Regions from separate parts of the Streptococcus nidrosiense genome, predicted to be linked through region 1. Evidence: predicted binding sites of a transcription regulator. Region 1 holds the regulator's gene; the other holds the start of a gene.

Region 1 (9,145 bases):
CCTAGAAACCACAAAACCATTGGTTGAAAGTAATGAAGCCAATGATCAGGTCTCTACGAATGACAAACAACTCCCAGCCACAGGTGAACAAGCTAGCCCTCTCCTCTTTATGGCAAGTCTCAGCCTAGCCCTCTCAGCTACCTTCTTACTAAAAGGTAAGAAAGATTAAACATTGTCCCCCTAGGAATATAAATTTATTCCGCTATAAAAAGGATGGAAAATCATTCCATCCTTTTTCAATTTCAATAATATACTACAAACCAAATCCTGTTCACATCTTTTGCAAATGATTTGGTGGGGTAGATAAGTGGTAGAACAAGTCTTGATGCTCTACCTTTTTTTACATCCACTACTTCCGTTTTCTTGCGATCAGGTGAATCGGTGTTCCTTCAAAGACAAAGGCCTTGCGGATTTGATTTTCGAAGAGTATAAATCAATGCCTTCCGCCTTTAGATTTCCCTAACTCCCGTCTCAAACGAAACATTTTTTTGAAGAAGATGTAGTCTAGCCAGTCACTGCCTAGAGATAGGACTATCAACAGCAACCAAACACCCCAAGCACTCATATCTGATACATGTTTCAGAACAAGAGGGAAAAATAAGAATGAAAAAATTGTCAAATCCAGGCTAAATAGAGCTAAAAGGGAAAAATAAATCCAGTAGAAATAGTAGATGATGGGGAAAAACTTACTGTTTCTATCAGCATTGTCTATCCAATAGAAAAAGCAAAAGCAAGGAAATAAGAGTATCAATTGATTAAACGACAGTTTCATTATCGACACCTCTTTTCGATAGCGTTTTCTTTAGCTTCATTCTATCAAAAAAATCTGGAAATGTCATTCCAGATTCTACTTTTTTATTTACGTTTTCTTGCGATGAGATGGATTGGTGTTCCTTCAAAGACAAAGGCCTTGCGGATTTGATTTTCCAAGAAACGCAAGTAAGAGAAGTGCATGAGTTCTTCTTCGTTGACAAAGATGACAAAGGTCGGTGGTTTGGTTGCCACTTGTGTCGCATAGAAAATCTTGAGGCGTTTCCCTTTGTCGGTCGGTGTTGGATTGATAGCAATGGCATCCATAATCACATCATTCAAGACAGCTGATGGGATACGGGTATTTTGACTCTCGCTGATTTGCTTGATCATCTCAGGCAACTTGTGGAGACGTTGCTTGGTCAAGGCTGATACAAAGATAATCGGTGCGTAAGGCAGGTATTGGAACTGCTCACGGATATCTTCCTCCCAGTTTTTCATAGTATGGTTATCTTTTTCAAGAGTATCCCACTTATTGACCACGATAATCATCCCTTTACCAGCTTCATGGGCAAATCCAGCGATACGCTTGTCATACTCACGAATACCTTCTTCGGCATTGAGGACCATCAAAACTACATCTGAACGGTCAATAGCACGCATGGCACGCATGACAGAGTATTTCTCAGTATTTTCATAGACTTTACCTGACTTACGCATACCAGCAGTATCAATCATGGTAAACTCTTGACCGTCAGCATCTGTAAAATGAGTGTCAATGGCATCACGAGTAGTACCAGCGACAGGGCTGGCAATGACGCGATCTTCTCCCAAAATGGCATTGATCAAGCTAGATTTTCCGACATTGGGACGACCAATCAAGCTGAATTTAATGACATCTGGATTTTCTTCTTCAACTTCATGTGGGAGATTTTCAACGATAGCATCCAGTACATCCCCTGTCCCGATACCATGAACAGATGAAATCGGTAGTGGTTCGCCCAAACCTAGAGCGTAGAAATCATAGATATCATTTCGCATCTCTGGATTGTCAACCTTGTTAACGGCTAGGATGACTGGTTTATGAGTTTTATAAAGTTTACGGGCAACGTATTCGTCCGCATCTGTAATTCCTTCTTTACCAGATACGACAAAGACGATAACATCTGCTTCTTCCATGGCAATTTCTGCCTGGTGTTTGATTTGTTCCATAAACGGAGCATCGACATCATCGATCCCTCCAGTATCAATCATACTAAAAGAACGGTTAAGCCACTCACCCGTGGCATAAATACGATCTCGCGTTACACCTTCAACATCTTCTACGATTGAGATGCGTTCTCCCGCGATACGGTTAAATAGGGTTGATTTCCCAACATTGGGACGTCCCACAATGGCAACAGTTGGTAAGGCCATGTTTTCTCACTTTCTACAATAACTTCTTCTGCTCAAGATTTTCTCGAGTCGAGCTTGGTTCTTGATTGCCGAATTGCTCTGCCAAACGTTGACTCCAAGTTGTAGTCGCACGCGCACCTGCATATTCAGTCTGTACACGGTCATAGGCTTCGATTGCCTCAGTTGACTGTTCTTGGTATTCTTCCTCAAAGACAACATTCTCTAGTGGCAATCTTGGTTTTACAGCATGCTTTTGATTTGGAACACCTAGTGCAATCCCAAAGACTGGATAGGTATAGTCAGGAAGCTTAAACAATTCTGCTAATTCAACAGACTTGTAACGCACCAAACCGATAATCACTCCACCGTAGCCTAGGCTTTCTGCCGCAAGCAAGGTATTTTGCCCAGCAAGCGCAGCATCTACTGAAGTGATGAGGAGTCCTTCCACCCCTTGAGGTTGGAAAACATCCGTATGGAGACGAGCCCCTTTTTCTGCACGGTTTAGGTCACCGACAAAGAGGAGAAAGGCTGCAGACTGGCGAATCGCTTCCTGAGGAACTAGCTCAAATAAGGCATCCTTCTTTTCTTGGCTTCTTACAACAATCACAGAATAAGATTGGAAGTTTTTCCAAGAAGAGGCCATTTGTGCGGCAGTTAAAATTTCAGTTAGGTCAGCTTGAGGAATTTCTTGTTCCTTAAAGCGACGTACTGAAGAGTGGGACTTCATTAATGTTGTAGTTTCTGTCATCGACGGTTTTCTCCTTTTAGTTGTGTTTCTTCAGCAAGGTAACGGATACGTTCCATGACACGTCTGGCTTCCCAAGTTTCGTCATTTCCGTTCTTGCCTTTTGCAAAATGTTTTTCCAAATCTTCAAAATTGAAGTTTGAAGTAAAGAAAGTCGGTAAATCTTCCTGCATGCGATACTGAAGAATCACCTGCAAGATTTCATCACGGACCCACGGTGTTGATTGCTCAGCACCGATATCATCCAAAATCAGAACTTCTGCCAGCTTGATTTCATCTACCAAGGTTTTGACAGAGCCATCCCCAATAGCATTTTTGACATCAATGACAAAGCTCGGATAGTGGAGCAGAGTTGTAGATACTCCACGTTTTTCAGATAAATCATGAGCTAGAGCAGCCACCATGAAACTTTTACCCACACCAAAGTCTCCATATAAGTACAGACCTTTTCGAATAGCTGGATATTGCTCCACAAAGTCTAAAAGCTTTTCAAAAACTGGCAAGCGCCCCAAATCATCCAAGTCTACTTGAGCTAGGCTAGCTTTTTTAAGACTAGCTGGAAGATTGATTAGCTTGAGACGGTTTTTAATCGCCGCTTCTTTTTCTGCCGCGATTAGCTCTGGAGTCTCTTCATAAGAGACATCTGCATAGCCATGGTTCATGACTAGGATAGGCTTGTAGCCACGCGCGATATAGTCTGTATCTCCTCGGAGGAACTTATCGCGTTCCGTGATGTATTGATTAAACTTGGAGATACTCCGATTTAACTCTTCTTGGCTGAGGGATGCTTGCTGGATAAAAACCGCCACATCAGGATCTTGTACAATTTGCTGGACCAAATCCTGATACTGAAATCGGCTTGGTTGACGCTTGAGTACGTCTCCGACACTTTCCATCTAGTCTCCTCCTTTTTCTAATCGAGCTAACATTTCTTGTTTCTTACGTTCTAGTTCTAAACGAGTTTCTTCGCTCGTTTCATTCTTATATTCAGGATTGCTCCATTTAGGCACATTGGTTTTTGCTGGGGCAGTCTGATTTTGCTTTTGCGTTTTTGCTTTTTGGCCACGTTCACGAATACGGAGGACAGCCTCCTCGGCACTACGAATATTTTGATAGGCGTAGTCATTAGCCACCTTCATGGCGTATTTTTCATTGATATTAGCTGAATCAACCTTATTAAAGGTTAGGAGCAAGATAACATTGATCACTTCATCCAGCAAACCCAAGGCTGCCATCTGCTGGAGCAGGTCCCGTTCAGTCTGAGTAATACTTCCCTTGCGGGTCTGCTTAATCTCAGCAAGGAACTGCAAGGCTGTCTTTCTCTTAGCCTCTCGGATAATGGTTGCTTCCTTGGGACTAAAGTCAGAAGTCACAGGCTTTTGCGCTATCTTTTCGCGGATGCGTTTGACAGAAATCACTTGCGACACTGCTGTCGCTTTGGCTACATGATAAGTCTCAAACCAGGTCCACTTCTGCTCGTCTGCTATTGCAAACAAGGCCAGAACATCCGAAGTCTCATCTTTAAAACGAAGACCATCGCGAGCCATAAGCTGACGGAAATGCTCCAAATCAAAATCATCTGCTGCTGGCTGACTGCCAGAGGTTTCTTGACTCGCAGACTCAGATAACTGAGGAAAGATTTGACTCAAGGACACCGAGATAGGTTCCCCTTCAACACCTTCCTGTCTCATGGCTGCAACCGCACTATCCCCAATCATTTTTTCTAACAAAGTCCGATAAACTGTATGTTGTAAAAATTCTTGAGTTGATAAGGGAGAATGGAGTAACAAGTTATAGGCCTCCCCCTGCTGATAGAGGGTCACCAATTTCATGGCTGTTAGAGTTTTAAAAGCCTTTAAAAGGGTATCCATCCCGAAATTCAGATGATTAAGCATAGCTGCAAAGAGATGTTCCTTTTGACCACCATCCCAAAAAGTCACAGCATAAAGATAGAGGCTCAGCGCCTCCTGACCGATAATCGGGAGGTAGCACTGCACCATTGATGAGGTATCTTGCGACACCCGATTATTCTTTACAAAAGAAAAACGGTCATTTGGCTTCATTTATTTTTCCTTTTTCTTTTTAGAGGATTGTGTGATCTGCTGGAGTAGGCTTTCAAGTTCACTCACATCCTTAAAGCTACGGTAAACACTGGCAAAACGTACATAAGTAATCTCATCTAACTCTGCCAACTCTTCCATAACCAAAGAGCCAATAACCTCACTCTGAATTTCATTTTCATTGCGACTACGGAGTTTTTGTTCGATGCGATTGACCACCATGCCAATCTCATCACTTGACACTGGACGTTTCTGGGCTGAACGAATAATCCCGTTAAAGATTTTATCTCTTGAAAATTGTTCCCGTGTACCATCTTTTTTTACCACAACCAGCGTTCTCTCTTCAACACGTTCATAGGTTGTAAACCGATGCTGACACTCTTCACACTCACGTCTTCTTCTGATTGTATTTCCTTCTTCAGCCTGGCGACTATCGATCACACTTGATTTTGTAGCGCCACATTTTGGACAACGCATGCCTTTCCCTCCTTGTCGTTTTCTTTTCATTATACCATTTTTTGAACAATTCCCAAAATAATTCTCCTTTTGGCTTGACAAGTTTTTTGTTTTGTTGTATTATTGAATTAACACAAAGGTAATTAGAAAGGAGATCGTGATGTCTTGGACATTTGATAACAATAAACCCATTTATTTGCAGATTATGGAGAAAATCAAATTGCAGATTATTTCCCATAAACTCGAGCCCAATCAACAGCTTCCAACCGTTAGAGAATTAGCAAGCGAGGCAGGGGTCAATCCCAACACCATCCAGCGTGCCCTATCGGACTTGGAGAGAGAAGGCTTTGTCTATACCAAGCGGACATCTGGACGCTTTGTCACAGAGGATTTGGACTTGATCCTCCAATCCCGTAAGCAACTGTCAGAAGAACAGCTGCAACAGTTTGTAACAGGCATGGTAGAATTTGGCTATGAAAAAGAAGAACTACCGACTGTTTTGAGAGATTATATTGAAGGAGTTTAAACTATGACCTTGTTAGCATTTGAAAATGTGTCAAAATCCTATGGAGCAAGCCCTGCTCTTACAAATGTTTCCCTTGAAATTCCAGCTGGAAAAATCGTTGGCCTCCTTGGCCCAAACGGTTCTGGAAAGACAACCTTGATTAAACTAATCAACGGCTTGCTCCAACCTGATGAAGGACGTATCCTTATCAACGACATGGAACCATGTCCAGCAACTAAAGCGATTGTTTCTTATCTCCCTGATACGACCTACCTCAACGAACAGATGAAGGTCAAAGAAGCTCTCACTTATTTCAAGACCTTCTACCAAGATTTTAATCTGGAACGTGCTCAAGGTCTCCTTCGTGATCTTGGCATTGATGAAAACAGCCGTTTCAAGAAACTCTCAAAAGGGAACAAAGAAAAGGTTCAGTTGATCCTTGTCATGAGTCGTGATGCTCGTCTATACGTGCTTGACGAACCAATCGGGGGTGTAGACCCAGCGGCTCGTGACTATATCTTGAACACCATCATTAACAACTACTCTCCAACTTCGACTGTCTTGATTTCAACTCACTTGATTTCAGATATCGAACCAATCTTGGATGAGATTATCTTCCTCAAGGATGGAAAAGTCGTCCGTCAAGGAAATGTTGATGATATTCGCTATGAGTCTGGAGAGTCTATCGACCAGCTCTTCCGCCACGAATTCAAAGCCTAGATAAAGGAGATTATTATGTTTTGGAATTTAGTTCGTTATGAATTTAAAAATGTTAACAAATGGTATTTAGCCCTCTATGGTGCTGTGTTGGCTCTTTCTGCCCTTATCGGGGTTCAAGCTAATTCCCTAAAATCCATCGATACACCTGATCAACAAATGATTATGTTAGTTTTTCTGGCTCTAGTTTTTGGTGGACTAATCATTACCTTAAGTATTTCAACCTTGATTTTGATCATCCGTCGCTTCAAGGGTAGTGTCTATGATCGTCAGGGATACCTAACTCTCACACTCCCCGTATCTGAGCACCAAATCATTTTATCCAAACTTTTGGGTGCTTTCATCTGGTCTCTGGCGAGCTCATTAGTCTTTATCTTGAGTATTTATATCATTTTAGTTCTGACTGGCGCAAACTTCCTTGATATCTTTTCTCTCGAATACCTCTTTAAATTTTACATGGATAGTTTCTGGCTTTCTGTGATTTCATTCATCCTTAGCACTGTAGCAAGCATCCTTTGCATCTACTTGTCTATTTCAATTGGACAACTCTTTAATGAATACCGTACAGCTCTTGCCGTTTTAGCCTATATTGTTATCCAAACCATTCTCGGCTTTGTTGGTCTCAACCTTCGCATAGATATCGACTACAATTGGATGATCTCCTTTGAAATCGTTAAAGACCTCATCCTCAGCGCAGCCTTCTATCTCGGAACCTACTATATCTTGAAAAATAAAGTTAATCTTCAATAATCAATCGACGACGGCTGGACAATAACTTAATTTTAGCAGAAAATGAAATAGATCTTTCTATGATAAAACGCATATTATCAAGGTTTTTCAATACCTGATAATATGCGTTTTTTTGATTTTAAAGACTTTTATCCTAGCCTCTTCGTTGTCTAAATACAAAAAGTATACTTAAAACCTCTAACGGCTTTATTTTCGGACATCTTCACCCTAAAATAAAACCGATGCTCCCTACCATCCTTGGCATTTTCCTTGTTCAAGACAAAGTAGTTCTTTTGGTTGATGGCCATGGTTCGTAGAATGTCGTCAATCAGGAAAGTCAGAGGTACATTCATGGCAGAGTATTTTTGGAAATCTTCTTCAAAACGAATGTAGTCATCTGAGAAATAATCCATCTGCAATTTATTTTCATATAGCTCTTTTCTAGTCATGAACTTCCTCCTGACATAATTGGATTGCGAGAATATCATCTACCCTTATCAATCTATAGCCCTCATCAGTTTTAACAGAGATTTCTTGAGGAGATAATTCTCTTACTTCACCCAATATCGTGCTTTTATGATTTTTCTCCTTGACCACAAAAGAGCCTTTTAGCCGCCCAACGTAGAGCTGGGAAAGTAACAACAACTTCTCAACTGGATTCAAATCAGTCGACAAATCGACACGATTTTTTTCTTCACTGAGTGAACTCGTATGCTCCGATAAGAAAAATCCCATCCACTTCTGCATTCCTGGATCCTGGTAGTCCCTCGCGGATTGAAAAGGTAAGTAAGAACGATCAATCATTTGAGTCCATCTAATCCTCCAGCAGAATGCCCTCCGATCAGCTTACTTCTGGCAATACTTCTCGATGCATCCTCTAAGACAGTCGCCTTCAAGAGAGAAGTAAATCCGAATTGCTCTCGAATAGAATCAATGGCCGTCTGGAGCCTTTCTTCTTTTTCTAGCTTATCAACATCATCAAAAAGGGAAATCAATCCAAAGGATTCGTCCACAAATCCTGAATAACTGATGGCAACACTCCTAACAGCACCAGAAGTGTATTTACTATGGAATAATTTCAATACATAGCTGACCAAAATACTGGTGTTATTGGTCGGCTCAATCTTCATTTGAGTATGAATCGACCGTTGTTCTTCATGCTTAGAAAAACCAAGATGAATAGATACCACTGTCGCCTTTTTACTAGCTCTTCGAAGCCTGATAGCCACCTGCTCAGCCATCTCTCGGAGTATAATTTCGATATCTCGCTGCTTAACATAATCTCTCGGTAAAATTTGCGAATTGCCCAAGCCGTGAGATTTCGCTTTATAGGGTTTATGAACATTACTCTCGTCAATCCCATTGGCATGAAACCATAAGCGAAGTCCAGCTTGACCAAGTTCTTTCTTCAGAACGTCAGGATTGCTATTGGCCAATTCCTTAATTGAACGAATCCCTAAGGCATTCAAGCGCTTCTCCATCCGATGTCCAATCCCCCAAAAATCGGTCATCTTTGGAATGGACCAAACCTTATCTTCCACGTCTTGGTAAGACCAGTTGGCCCTCATGGTCGGTGTGTGCTTGGCTTCATTATCCAAGGCTAGCTTAGCAAGCAGAGGATTGGCATTAGACATGCCCACCGTCGAGTAAATCCCTGTCTGCCGCCAGATATCCCTCTGGATACGAGCCGAAAGCATATCCAGCTTATCTTTGCGAGAAATCTGCTGGTCTGGAACAAAATAATTGAGCGAACTAGTCAAATCGATAAAGCCCTCATCAATAGAGTAG
Region 2 (9,145 bases), 760 kb from region 1:
GGCAAGTACGTCAGCCTCAACAAGTGCAAGTACCTCAGCAAGTACATCGGCATCAACAAGTGCAAGCACATCAGCAAGTACGTCAGCAAGTACGTCGGCCTCAACAAGCGCAAGCACTTCAGCAAGTACATCGGCATCAACAAGTGCAAGCACGTCAGCAAGTACATCCGCTTCAACAAGCGCAAGCACGTCAGCAAGTACGTCAGCCTCAACAAGTGCAAGCACGTCAGCAAGTACATCCGCATCAACAAGTGCAAGCACCTCAGCAAGTACATCCGCATCAACAAGCGCAAGCACGTCAGCAAGTACGTCGGCCTCAACAAGCGCAAGCACGTCAGCAAGTACGTCAGCCTCAACAAGTGCAAGCACGTCAGCAAGTACATCCGCTTCAACAAGCGCAAGCACGTCAGCAAGTACATCCGCTTCAACAAGTGCAAGCACGTCAGCAAGTACGTCAGCATCAACAAGTGCAAGCACGTCAGCAAGTACGTCAGCATCAACAAGCGCAAGCACGTCAGCAAGTACGTCAGCATCAACAAGCGCAAGCACGTCAGCAAGTACATCTGCTAGCACGTCGGCATCAACAAGTGCAAGCACGTCAGCAAGTACATCGGCATCAACAAGTGCAAGCACATCGGCTTCAACAAGTGCAAGCACATCGGCTAGCACGTCCGCTTCAACAAGCGCAAGTACATCAGCAAGTACGTCCGCAAGTACGTCCGCAAGTACGTCGGCTTCAACAAGCGCAAGTACATCAGCAAGTACGTCAGCATCAACAAGTGCAAGCACATCGGCTAGCACGTCAGCTTCAACAAGCGCAAGTACATCAGCAAGCACATCGGCATCAACAAGTGCAAGCACGTCAGCAAGTACATCCGCTTCAACGAGCGCAAGTACGTCGGCATCAACAAGCGCAAGCACGTCAGCAAGCACATCGGCATCAACAAGTGCAAGCACGTCAGCAAGTACATCCGCATCAACAAGCGCAAGCACATCAGCAAGTACGTCAGCATCAACAAGTGCAAGCACGTCAGCAAGTACGTCAGCATCAACAAGTGCAAGCACGTCAGCAAGTACGTCAGCATCAACGAGCGCAAGCAGATCAGCATCTGAATCAGCATCAACATCAACAAGTGCGTCTATGATTCATTCAACAAGTCTAGCTCCTCAAACTGATACCACTAAGGCCCGTAAGCAATTACCAAATACAGGTGAAACTGCTTCAGCTGCAAATGCTCTCCTTGGAGTTGTAGCAGGTCTAACTGGATTAGGATTAGTGGCTAAACGTCGTAAGCGTGATGATGAAGAATAAATCTTCTAACGATTCTATTAGTTGATTATTCCAATCAAAAAACCTGAAAGGTATATCTTTCAGGTTTTTTTAGTTCTATAATATTTGTGTTTGGTAAATATCTATAAACATTTCGGGAACTTTTTATAATTTTTGCAAAATAAAAAAACTAGCCATGGAATTAGTAGTAGCTACTAAATTCTATGACTAGTTGTAGAGTTTAAGGTTTTGACTTGATAATTTTAGTTTGTTTAGACAGTGATTGGAGTGTTTGGTCACTTAATTTTGAATCAGTGATAATGGTGTCGATATCTGAGATATTGTAAAATGTGAAGAAATCAAATTTATCAAATTTGCTATGGTCAGCTAGGAGATATTTTTTATTGGCGTTTTCTAGTGCTAATTTCTGTGCTTCACCTTCGTCTTCACTAAAAGTAGCGATAGCATGATCCTTGATACCATTACAACTAACGAAGGCTTTTGAAAATTGCAAACTAGCGATATCTTGAAGAGTGAGAGTACCGACAAAAGCTCCTGTAATTGAACGATAATTACCACCGATTAGAATGAGATCAGTTAGCTTACGCTCGTTTAGAATGAGAAATACAGGCAAACTATTGGTAACAACTCGAATGTTATCGATAGGAAGCTCACGCGCAAAGAATTCTAATGTGGTACCTGGACCAATAAAAATAGTTTCTCTTTCTTCAACTAAGTGACCTGCAAAGCGAGCAATTTCTTGTTTTTCTGCTGTTTGTAGTCCTTGTTTTTCAACGTTAGAACGCTCATTATTTAATAAGGAACCTGTTCGAAGTTTTTCAGCACCGCCATGAACTCGAACCAGCAAATCCTTATCTGCTAACTCTTGTAAATATCGTCTAGCTGTCATATCGGAAATATCAAGGCGATTCATAATCTCTTTAACAGTGATAGTTCCTTTTGTATTTACAATTTCTAAAATAGTATCTAATTTTTCTTGCTTCAGCATTGAACCACCCCCAAATCTAATATTATTTTATCATATTTTAAACAGCTAAGCAACTTAAAGAAAACAAAAATAAACAAAAAAAAACATCTAGTTTGTAAATAAACTTAGATGTTTTTTTAGGTTAGGTATTAATTTAGTCCATAGTTATAGTCATCATCCTGCATAGCTTCAACTTCACCAAGTAGATAGCCATTACCAACTTGAGAGAAGAAGTCGTGGTTTGATGTACCAGTTGAAATCCCATTCATAACGATCGGGTTGACATCGTCAGCTGAATCAGGGAAGAGAGGATCTTGCCCCAAGTTCATAAGGGCTTTATTTGCATTGTAGCGAAGGAAGGTTTTAACCTCTTCAGTCCATCCGACTTCGTCATAGAGGCTCTCTGTGTAGCCTTCTTCATTCTCATAAAGAGTATAGAGAAGGTCGTACATCCATTCTTTGAGTTTTTCTTGTTCGTCTTCAGGTAATTCGTTGAAACCTAGCTGGAACTTGTAGCCGATGTAGGTTCCATGAACTGACTCGTCACGAATGATCAACTTGATGATCTCAGCTACGTTGGCCAACTTGTTGTTTCCAAGATAGTAGAGTGGTGTGAAGAAACCAGAGTAGAAAAGGAAGGTTTCAAGGAAAACACTAGCTACTTTCTTTTCAAGAGGAGTTCCGTTTAGGTAGATTTCATTGATAATCTCAGCTTTTTTCTGAAGATATGGATTAGTGTTGGTCCATTCGAAAATCTCTTCGATTTCTGACTTGGTATTCAATGTAGAAAAGATAGAAGAGTAAGATTTGGCATGGACAGATTCCATAAATTGGATATTGTTAAAAACAGCTTCCTCGTGAGGGGTACGAATATCAGCACGAAGGGCTTGAACACCAGTTTCTGATTGCATGGTATCAAGAAGGGTCAAACCTCCAAAAACTTTACCAACAAGGTCTTTTTCCTTATTAGAAAGCTTTCTCCAGTCGTCTAGGTCATTTGACAAAGGGATACGCGTATCAAGCCAGAACTGCTCAGTCAGCTTTTCCCAGGTTGATTTGTCAATGACATCTTCGATGGCATTCCAGTTAATAGCTTTGTAGTAAGTTTTCATTTGAAATCTCTTTCTGTGTGTAGTAATGCGATAACATAATCACTCTTATTTTATCATAATTCTATGCTAGAATCGAACAAAAAGTCGGAAGCCCGACTTTTATGTTCTTACATGATTTTATCAGCAAAATACGTTTAATGGATTAAGTAAATGTAATTTTTTTGAGAGTTGAATTAAATCACACAGCTCTCACATTGGTTAGCACCGACTTCTCCACCATCATCTGTAAAGGTACGGACGTAGTAGATAGACTTGATACCTTTGTTGAAGGCATAGTTACGAAGGATAGACAAGTCACGTGTCGTTTGTTTGTTTTCTTTCTTCCATTCGTAAAGGCCTGTCGGAATATCACTACGCATGAAGAGAGTGAGTGAAAGTCCTTGGTCAACGTGCTCGGTTGCAGCAGCATAAACATCAATGACCTTACGCATATCCATGTCATAAGCAGAAGTGTAGTAAGGGATTGTTTCTGTTGACAAACCAGCAGCAGGATAGTAAATCTTACCGATTTTCTTCTCTTGGCGTTCTTCGATACGTTGCGTGATTGGGTGGATAGAAGCAGAAACATCGTTGATGTAGCTGATAGAACCATTTGGCGCTACAGCAAGTCGGTTTTGGTGGTAAAGTCCATCTGCTTTAACTTTATCACGAAGTTCAGCCCAGTCAGCAGCAGTAGGGATAAAAATATCTTTGAAAAGTTCTTTAACACGGTCTGATTTCGGAAGAAATTCGCTAGTCAAATACTTATCAAAGTAGCTACCGTTAGCATAGTCTGATTTCTCAAAGTTATGGAAGGTAACACCACGTTCACGTGCGATGTTGTTTGACTCAACCAAGGTCCAGTAGTTCATAAGCATGAAGTAGATGCTTGTAAATTCAACAGACTCAGGCGATCCGTATTCGATCAATTGTTGCGCAAGGTAGCTGTGAAGTCCCATGGCACCAAGACCAAAGGTATGAGCTTGGCTGTTTCCGTGGTCGATTGTAGGAACAGCTACGATGTGTGAACTATCTGTAACGAAAGTAAGGGCACGAACCATAGCACGGATGGAGCGACCAAAGTCAGGTGAAGTCATCATGTTGACCACGTTTGTTGAACCAAGGTTACATGAGACATCAGTACCCATTTTTAGGAATTCTTGAGCATCGTTGATAAGACTTGGTTCTTGGACTTGAAGAATCTCTGAACACAAGTTGCTCATGATAATCTTACCATCAACTGGATTTGCGCGGTTAGCAGTATCAATGTTGACCACATAAGGATAGCCAGATTCTTGTTGCAATTTAGAAATCTCAGTTTCCAAATCACGCGCCTTGATTTTTGTCTTACGGATGTTTGGATTTGCAACTAGCTCATCGTATTTTTCTGTGATATCGATGTAGTTGAAAGGTACGCCATACTCTTTTTCTACAGAATATGGGCTAAATAGGTACATTTCTTCATTCTTACGAGCTAATTCGTAGAATTTATCTGGTACAACAACACCAAGTGAAAGGGTCTTGACACGCACTTTTTCGTCCGCATTTTCCTTCTTAGTTGAAAGGAAGGCGATGATATCTGGGTGGAAGACATTGAGGTAAACAACTCCAGCACCTTGACGTTGACCGAGTTGGTTAGAGTAAGAGAAGCTGTCTTCGAAAAGCTTCATAACTGGTACAACACCAGAAGCAGCACCCTCATATCCTTTAATAGGAGCTCCAGCTTCACGAAGGTTGCTGAGGGAAATTCCCACACCACCACCGATACGTGAAAGTTGAAGAGCTGAGTTGATAGAACGTCCGATAGAGTTCATATCATCTGTTACCTGGATCAAGAAACAAGATACCAACTCACCACGACGAGCACGACCTGCATTCAAGAAAGAAGGAGTAGCAGGTTGATAACGTTGGTGGATAATTTCATTAGCAATATCAATGGCAATCGCTTCATCACCATCCGCAAAGTAAAGAGCGTTAAAGAAGACACGGTCTTCCATGCTTTCAAGGTAGTATTCTCCGTCATTAGTTTTCAGAGCATACTGATTATAGAATTTATAGGCAGCCATGAAAGACTTAAACTGGAAGTTTTGATCCTTGATAAATTGGTGTAGTTCTTCCAAAAATTCTGGACGGTATTTCTTGATAAATGCTGTTTCAATGTAGTTATGCTCAATGAGGAAGTTGATTTTATCCGTAATTGAGTTAAAAAACATTGTATTTGGTACAACATTTTCTTTAAAGAAGGCTTCTAAAGCTTCCTTGTCTTTGTGAAGCATGATTTGTCCATTAACAGGACGGTTAATTTCATTATTAAGACGGAAGTAAGTCACATCTTCAAGTTGTTTTAATCCCATAAAAAATCCTTTATCTAATTACAAAAGAAAGGCTTCTAAGGTAGACATAGAAGCTTTTGTCCTGATTCTTAAGCAAGTTGTTTGAGTTTACCTGGTTGGAAACCAGAGAAAACTTCTGTTGGTGTCTGAATAATAGGAGCAGCACTAAAGCCAAGCTCTTTTACTTGATCAATGTATTCAGGTTGTTCATCAAGATTGATTTCTTTATATTCAACATTATTACTGTCTAAAAAACGTTTCGTCATTTTACATTGGACACAGTTGTTTTTAGAATATACGGTTACCATTTCTGTAACTCCTCTTTAAAAAATTATTACTTTCTTAGTATATCAGAAAAAAAAACTTTGTCAACTTTCTAAAACTAAATCTTGTGTACTTATTTTACTGATTTTACCAACAAACACAATATATAGTGTAGCATTGAAAAATAATTACAGAAAAAGCAATGATTTCATTATAGGTGTCTCGACAAAAACTACATACTGTGTTTTGCTAGATTTAATAGAAGATTTTCAGCAAGTTATCTGAAAGGAAATTGAAGAAAGTCCATAAAATACTTGAAAAATATCAATGAAGGTGATATAATACTAAATTGTAAGGGTTATCAGATATGTAACTCAACAAGAAAACTATTAAAGGAGAGTCAAACTATGGCTTCTAAAGATTTCCACGTAGTGGCAGAAACAGGTATTCACGCACGTCCAGCAACATTGTTGGTACAAACTGCTAGCAAATTTGCTTCAGATATCACTCTTGAGTACAAAGGTAAATCAGTTAACCTTAAATCTATCATGGGTGTAATGAGCCTTGGTGTTGGTCAAGGTGCTGACGTTACAATCACTGCTGAAGGTGCAGACGCTGATGACGCTATCGCTGCAATCTCAGAAACAATGGAAAAAGAAGGATTGGCATAAGGAAATGACAGAAATGCTTAAAGGAATCGCAGCATCTGACGGTGTTGCAGTTGCAAAAGCATATCTACTCGTTCAACCGGATTTATCATTCGAGACTGTTACAGTCGAAGATACAAATGCAGAAGAGGCTCGTTTGGATGTTGCTCTTGAAGCTTCTCAAAACGAGCTTTCTCTTATCCGCGAGAAGGCTGTAGGTACGCTTGGTGAAGAAGCGGCACAAGTATTTGACGCCCACTTGATGGTTCTTGCTGACCCTGAATTGATCGGTCAAATCAAAGAAACTATCCGTGCTAAGAAAGTGAATGCAGAAGCAGGTCTGAAAGAAGTTACAGATATGTTTATCACAATCTTCGAAGGCATGGAAGACAACCCATACATGCAAGAACGTGCAGCGGATATCCGTGACGTAACAAAACGTGTATTGGCTAACCTCCTTGGTAAAAAATTGCCAAACCCAGCTTCTATCAATGAAGAAGTAATCGTGATTGCTCACGACTTGACTCCATCTGATACAGCTCAATTGGACAAAAACTTTGTAAAAGCTTTTGTAACAAACATTGGTGGACGTACAAGTCACTCAGCTATCATGGCTCGTACACTTGAAATCGCTGCAGTTTTGGGTACAAACAACATCACTGAAATCGTTAAAGATGGTGACCTACTTGCCGTTAATGGTATTACAGGTGAAGTGATTATTAACCCTACTGACGAACAAGCGGCTGAGTTTAAAGCAGCTGGTGAAGCTTACGCTCAACAAAAAGCTGAGTGGGCACTCTTGAAGGATGCTCAAACAGTTACTGCTGACGGTAAACACTTCGAATTGGCAGCAAACATTGGTACTCCAAAAGACGTTGAAGGTGTTAATGACAATGGTGCAGAAGCTGTCGGTCTTTACCGTACAGAGTTCTTGTACATGGATTCTCAAGACTTCCCAACTGAAGACGAGCAGTACGAAGCATACAAGGCTGTTCTTGAAGGAATGAACGGTAAACCAGTTGTTGTCCGTACAATGGATATCGGTGGTGACAAGGAACTTCCTTACTTCGATATGCCACATGAAATGAACCCATTCCTTGGATTCCGTGCTCTTCGTATCTCTATCTCTGAAACAGGAGATGCAATGTTCCGCACTCAAATCCGTGCTCTTCTTCGTGCTTCTGTACACGGTCAATTGCGTATCATGTTCCCGATGGTTGCGCTTTTGAAAGAATTCCGTGCAGCTAAAGCAGTCTTCGATGAAGAAAAAGCTAACCTTCTTGCTGAAGGTGTTGCAGTTGCGGATGACATCCAAGTTGGTATCATGATCGAAATTCCTGCAGCAGCTATGCTTGCAGACCAATTTGCAAAAGAAGTTGATTTCTTCTCAATTGGTACAAACGACTTGATCCAATACACAATGGCGGCAGACCGTATGAACGAACAAGTTTCATACCTTTACCAACCATACAACCCATCAATCCTTCGTTTGATCAACAACGTTATCAAAGCAGCTCACGCTGAAGGTAAATGGGCTGGTATGTGTGGTGAAATGGCTGGTGACCAAACAGCTGTTCCACTTCTTGTCGGAATGGGCTTGGATGAGTTCTCTATGTCAGCAACATCTGTACTTCGTACACGTAGCTTGATGAAGAAACTCGACACTGCTAAAATGCAAGAATACGCTAACCGTGCTCTTACTGAATGTTCAACAATGGAAGAAGTTCTTGAACTTTCTAAAGAATACGTTAACTTCGATTAATCAATTACAAATCCTTGTAGCTTCTAGCTATGAGGATTTTTTCTTCTATTTTCTAGAAAACTCCATCTGTAAAATTTATCAAAAATATGGTAAAATAGACAAGGGAAAAAACAAGGAGGCTACAATGCAAAATAGACCAATCATTATCGGAGTAACAGGTGGATCTGGAGGAGGAAAGACAAGTGTATCTAAAGCAATCTTGTCACATTTTCCAAATGAGAAAATCTCTATGATTGAGCATGATTCCTACTATAAAGATCAATCTCATTTAACCTTTGAAGAGCGTATCAAGACCAACTATGACCATCCTTTTGCTTTTGATACTGATTTGATGATTGAGCAAATCAAAGAGTTGTTGGCAGGTCGTCCAGTTGATATTCCTACCTATGATTATGCTGCCCATACTAGAAGTTCTAAAACCTACCGTCAAGAACCTCAGGATGTCTTTATCGTAGAAGGAATCTTGGTTTTGGAGGACAAACGACTTCGTGATTTGATGGATATCAAGATTTTCGTAGATACAGATGATGATGTTCGTATCATTCGCCGTATTAAACGTGATATGGAAGAACGTGGTCGTAGCCTGGATAGCGTTATTGACCAGTATCTTGGTGTGGTAAAACCCATGTATCATCAATTTATTGAGCCAACAAAGCGTTATGCAGATATCGTTATTCCAGAAGGAGTAACCAACACAGTAGCTATCGATTTGCTGACAACAAAGATTGAAAAGATTTTAGAAGAAGCACGTCTAGCCCAATAATAAGTAGATAAAAGGCTATGGGAAAGT

Evidence for each region. Region 1 encodes NrdR, which represses ribonucleotide reductase genes. Its sites were predicted from a motif close to ACACNATATATNGTGT; they were not measured.
Region 2: nrdH (glutaredoxin-like protein NrdH) is a predicted target of NrdR. The motif match lies at 6,104-6,119, and genes of this name have one in related genera.

Annotation. Positions count from the first base shown of each region.
Region 1 covers NZ_CP152419.1:65,634-74,778, forward strand. Annotated here, with positions in the region: gene AAFQ93_RS00270 (SIALI-17 repeat-containing surface protein) at 1-169, shown strand, start outside; gene AAFQ93_RS00275 (hypothetical protein) at 434-772, opposite strand; gene der (ribosome biogenesis GTPase Der) at 856-2,166, opposite strand; gene AAFQ93_RS00285 (NADPH-dependent oxidoreductase) at 2,180-2,893, opposite strand; gene dnaI (primosomal protein DnaI) at 2,890-3,786, opposite strand; gene AAFQ93_RS00295 (DnaD domain protein) at 3,787-4,953, opposite strand; gene nrdR (transcriptional regulator NrdR) at 4,954-5,427, opposite strand; gene AAFQ93_RS00305 (GntR family transcriptional regulator) at 5,567-5,932, shown strand; gene AAFQ93_RS00310 (ABC transporter ATP-binding protein) at 5,936-6,631, shown strand; partial or broken gene AAFQ93_RS00315 (hypothetical protein) at 6,647-7,226, shown strand; gene AAFQ93_RS00320 (DUF5960 family protein) at 7,528-7,806, opposite strand; gene AAFQ93_RS00325 (hypothetical protein) at 7,799-8,161, opposite strand; gene AAFQ93_RS00330 (Y-family DNA polymerase) at 8,158-9,145, opposite strand, start outside.
Region 2 covers NZ_CP152419.1:1,321,737-1,330,881, forward strand. Annotated here, with positions in the region: gene AAFQ93_RS06260 (hypothetical protein) at 1-1,065, opposite strand, end outside; gene AAFQ93_RS06265 (LPXTG cell wall anchor domain-containing protein) at 1,142-1,312, shown strand; gene AAFQ93_RS06270 (DeoR/GlpR family DNA-binding transcription regulator) at 1,512-2,279, opposite strand; gene nrdF (class 1b ribonucleoside-diphosphate reductase subunit beta) at 2,408-3,370, opposite strand; gene nrdE (class 1b ribonucleoside-diphosphate reductase subunit alpha) at 3,544-5,703, opposite strand; gene nrdH (glutaredoxin-like protein NrdH) at 5,772-5,990, opposite strand; gene AAFQ93_RS06290 (phosphocarrier protein HPr) at 6,354-6,617, shown strand; gene ptsP (phosphoenolpyruvate--protein phosphotransferase) at 6,622-8,355, shown strand; gene udk (uridine kinase) at 8,480-9,118, shown strand.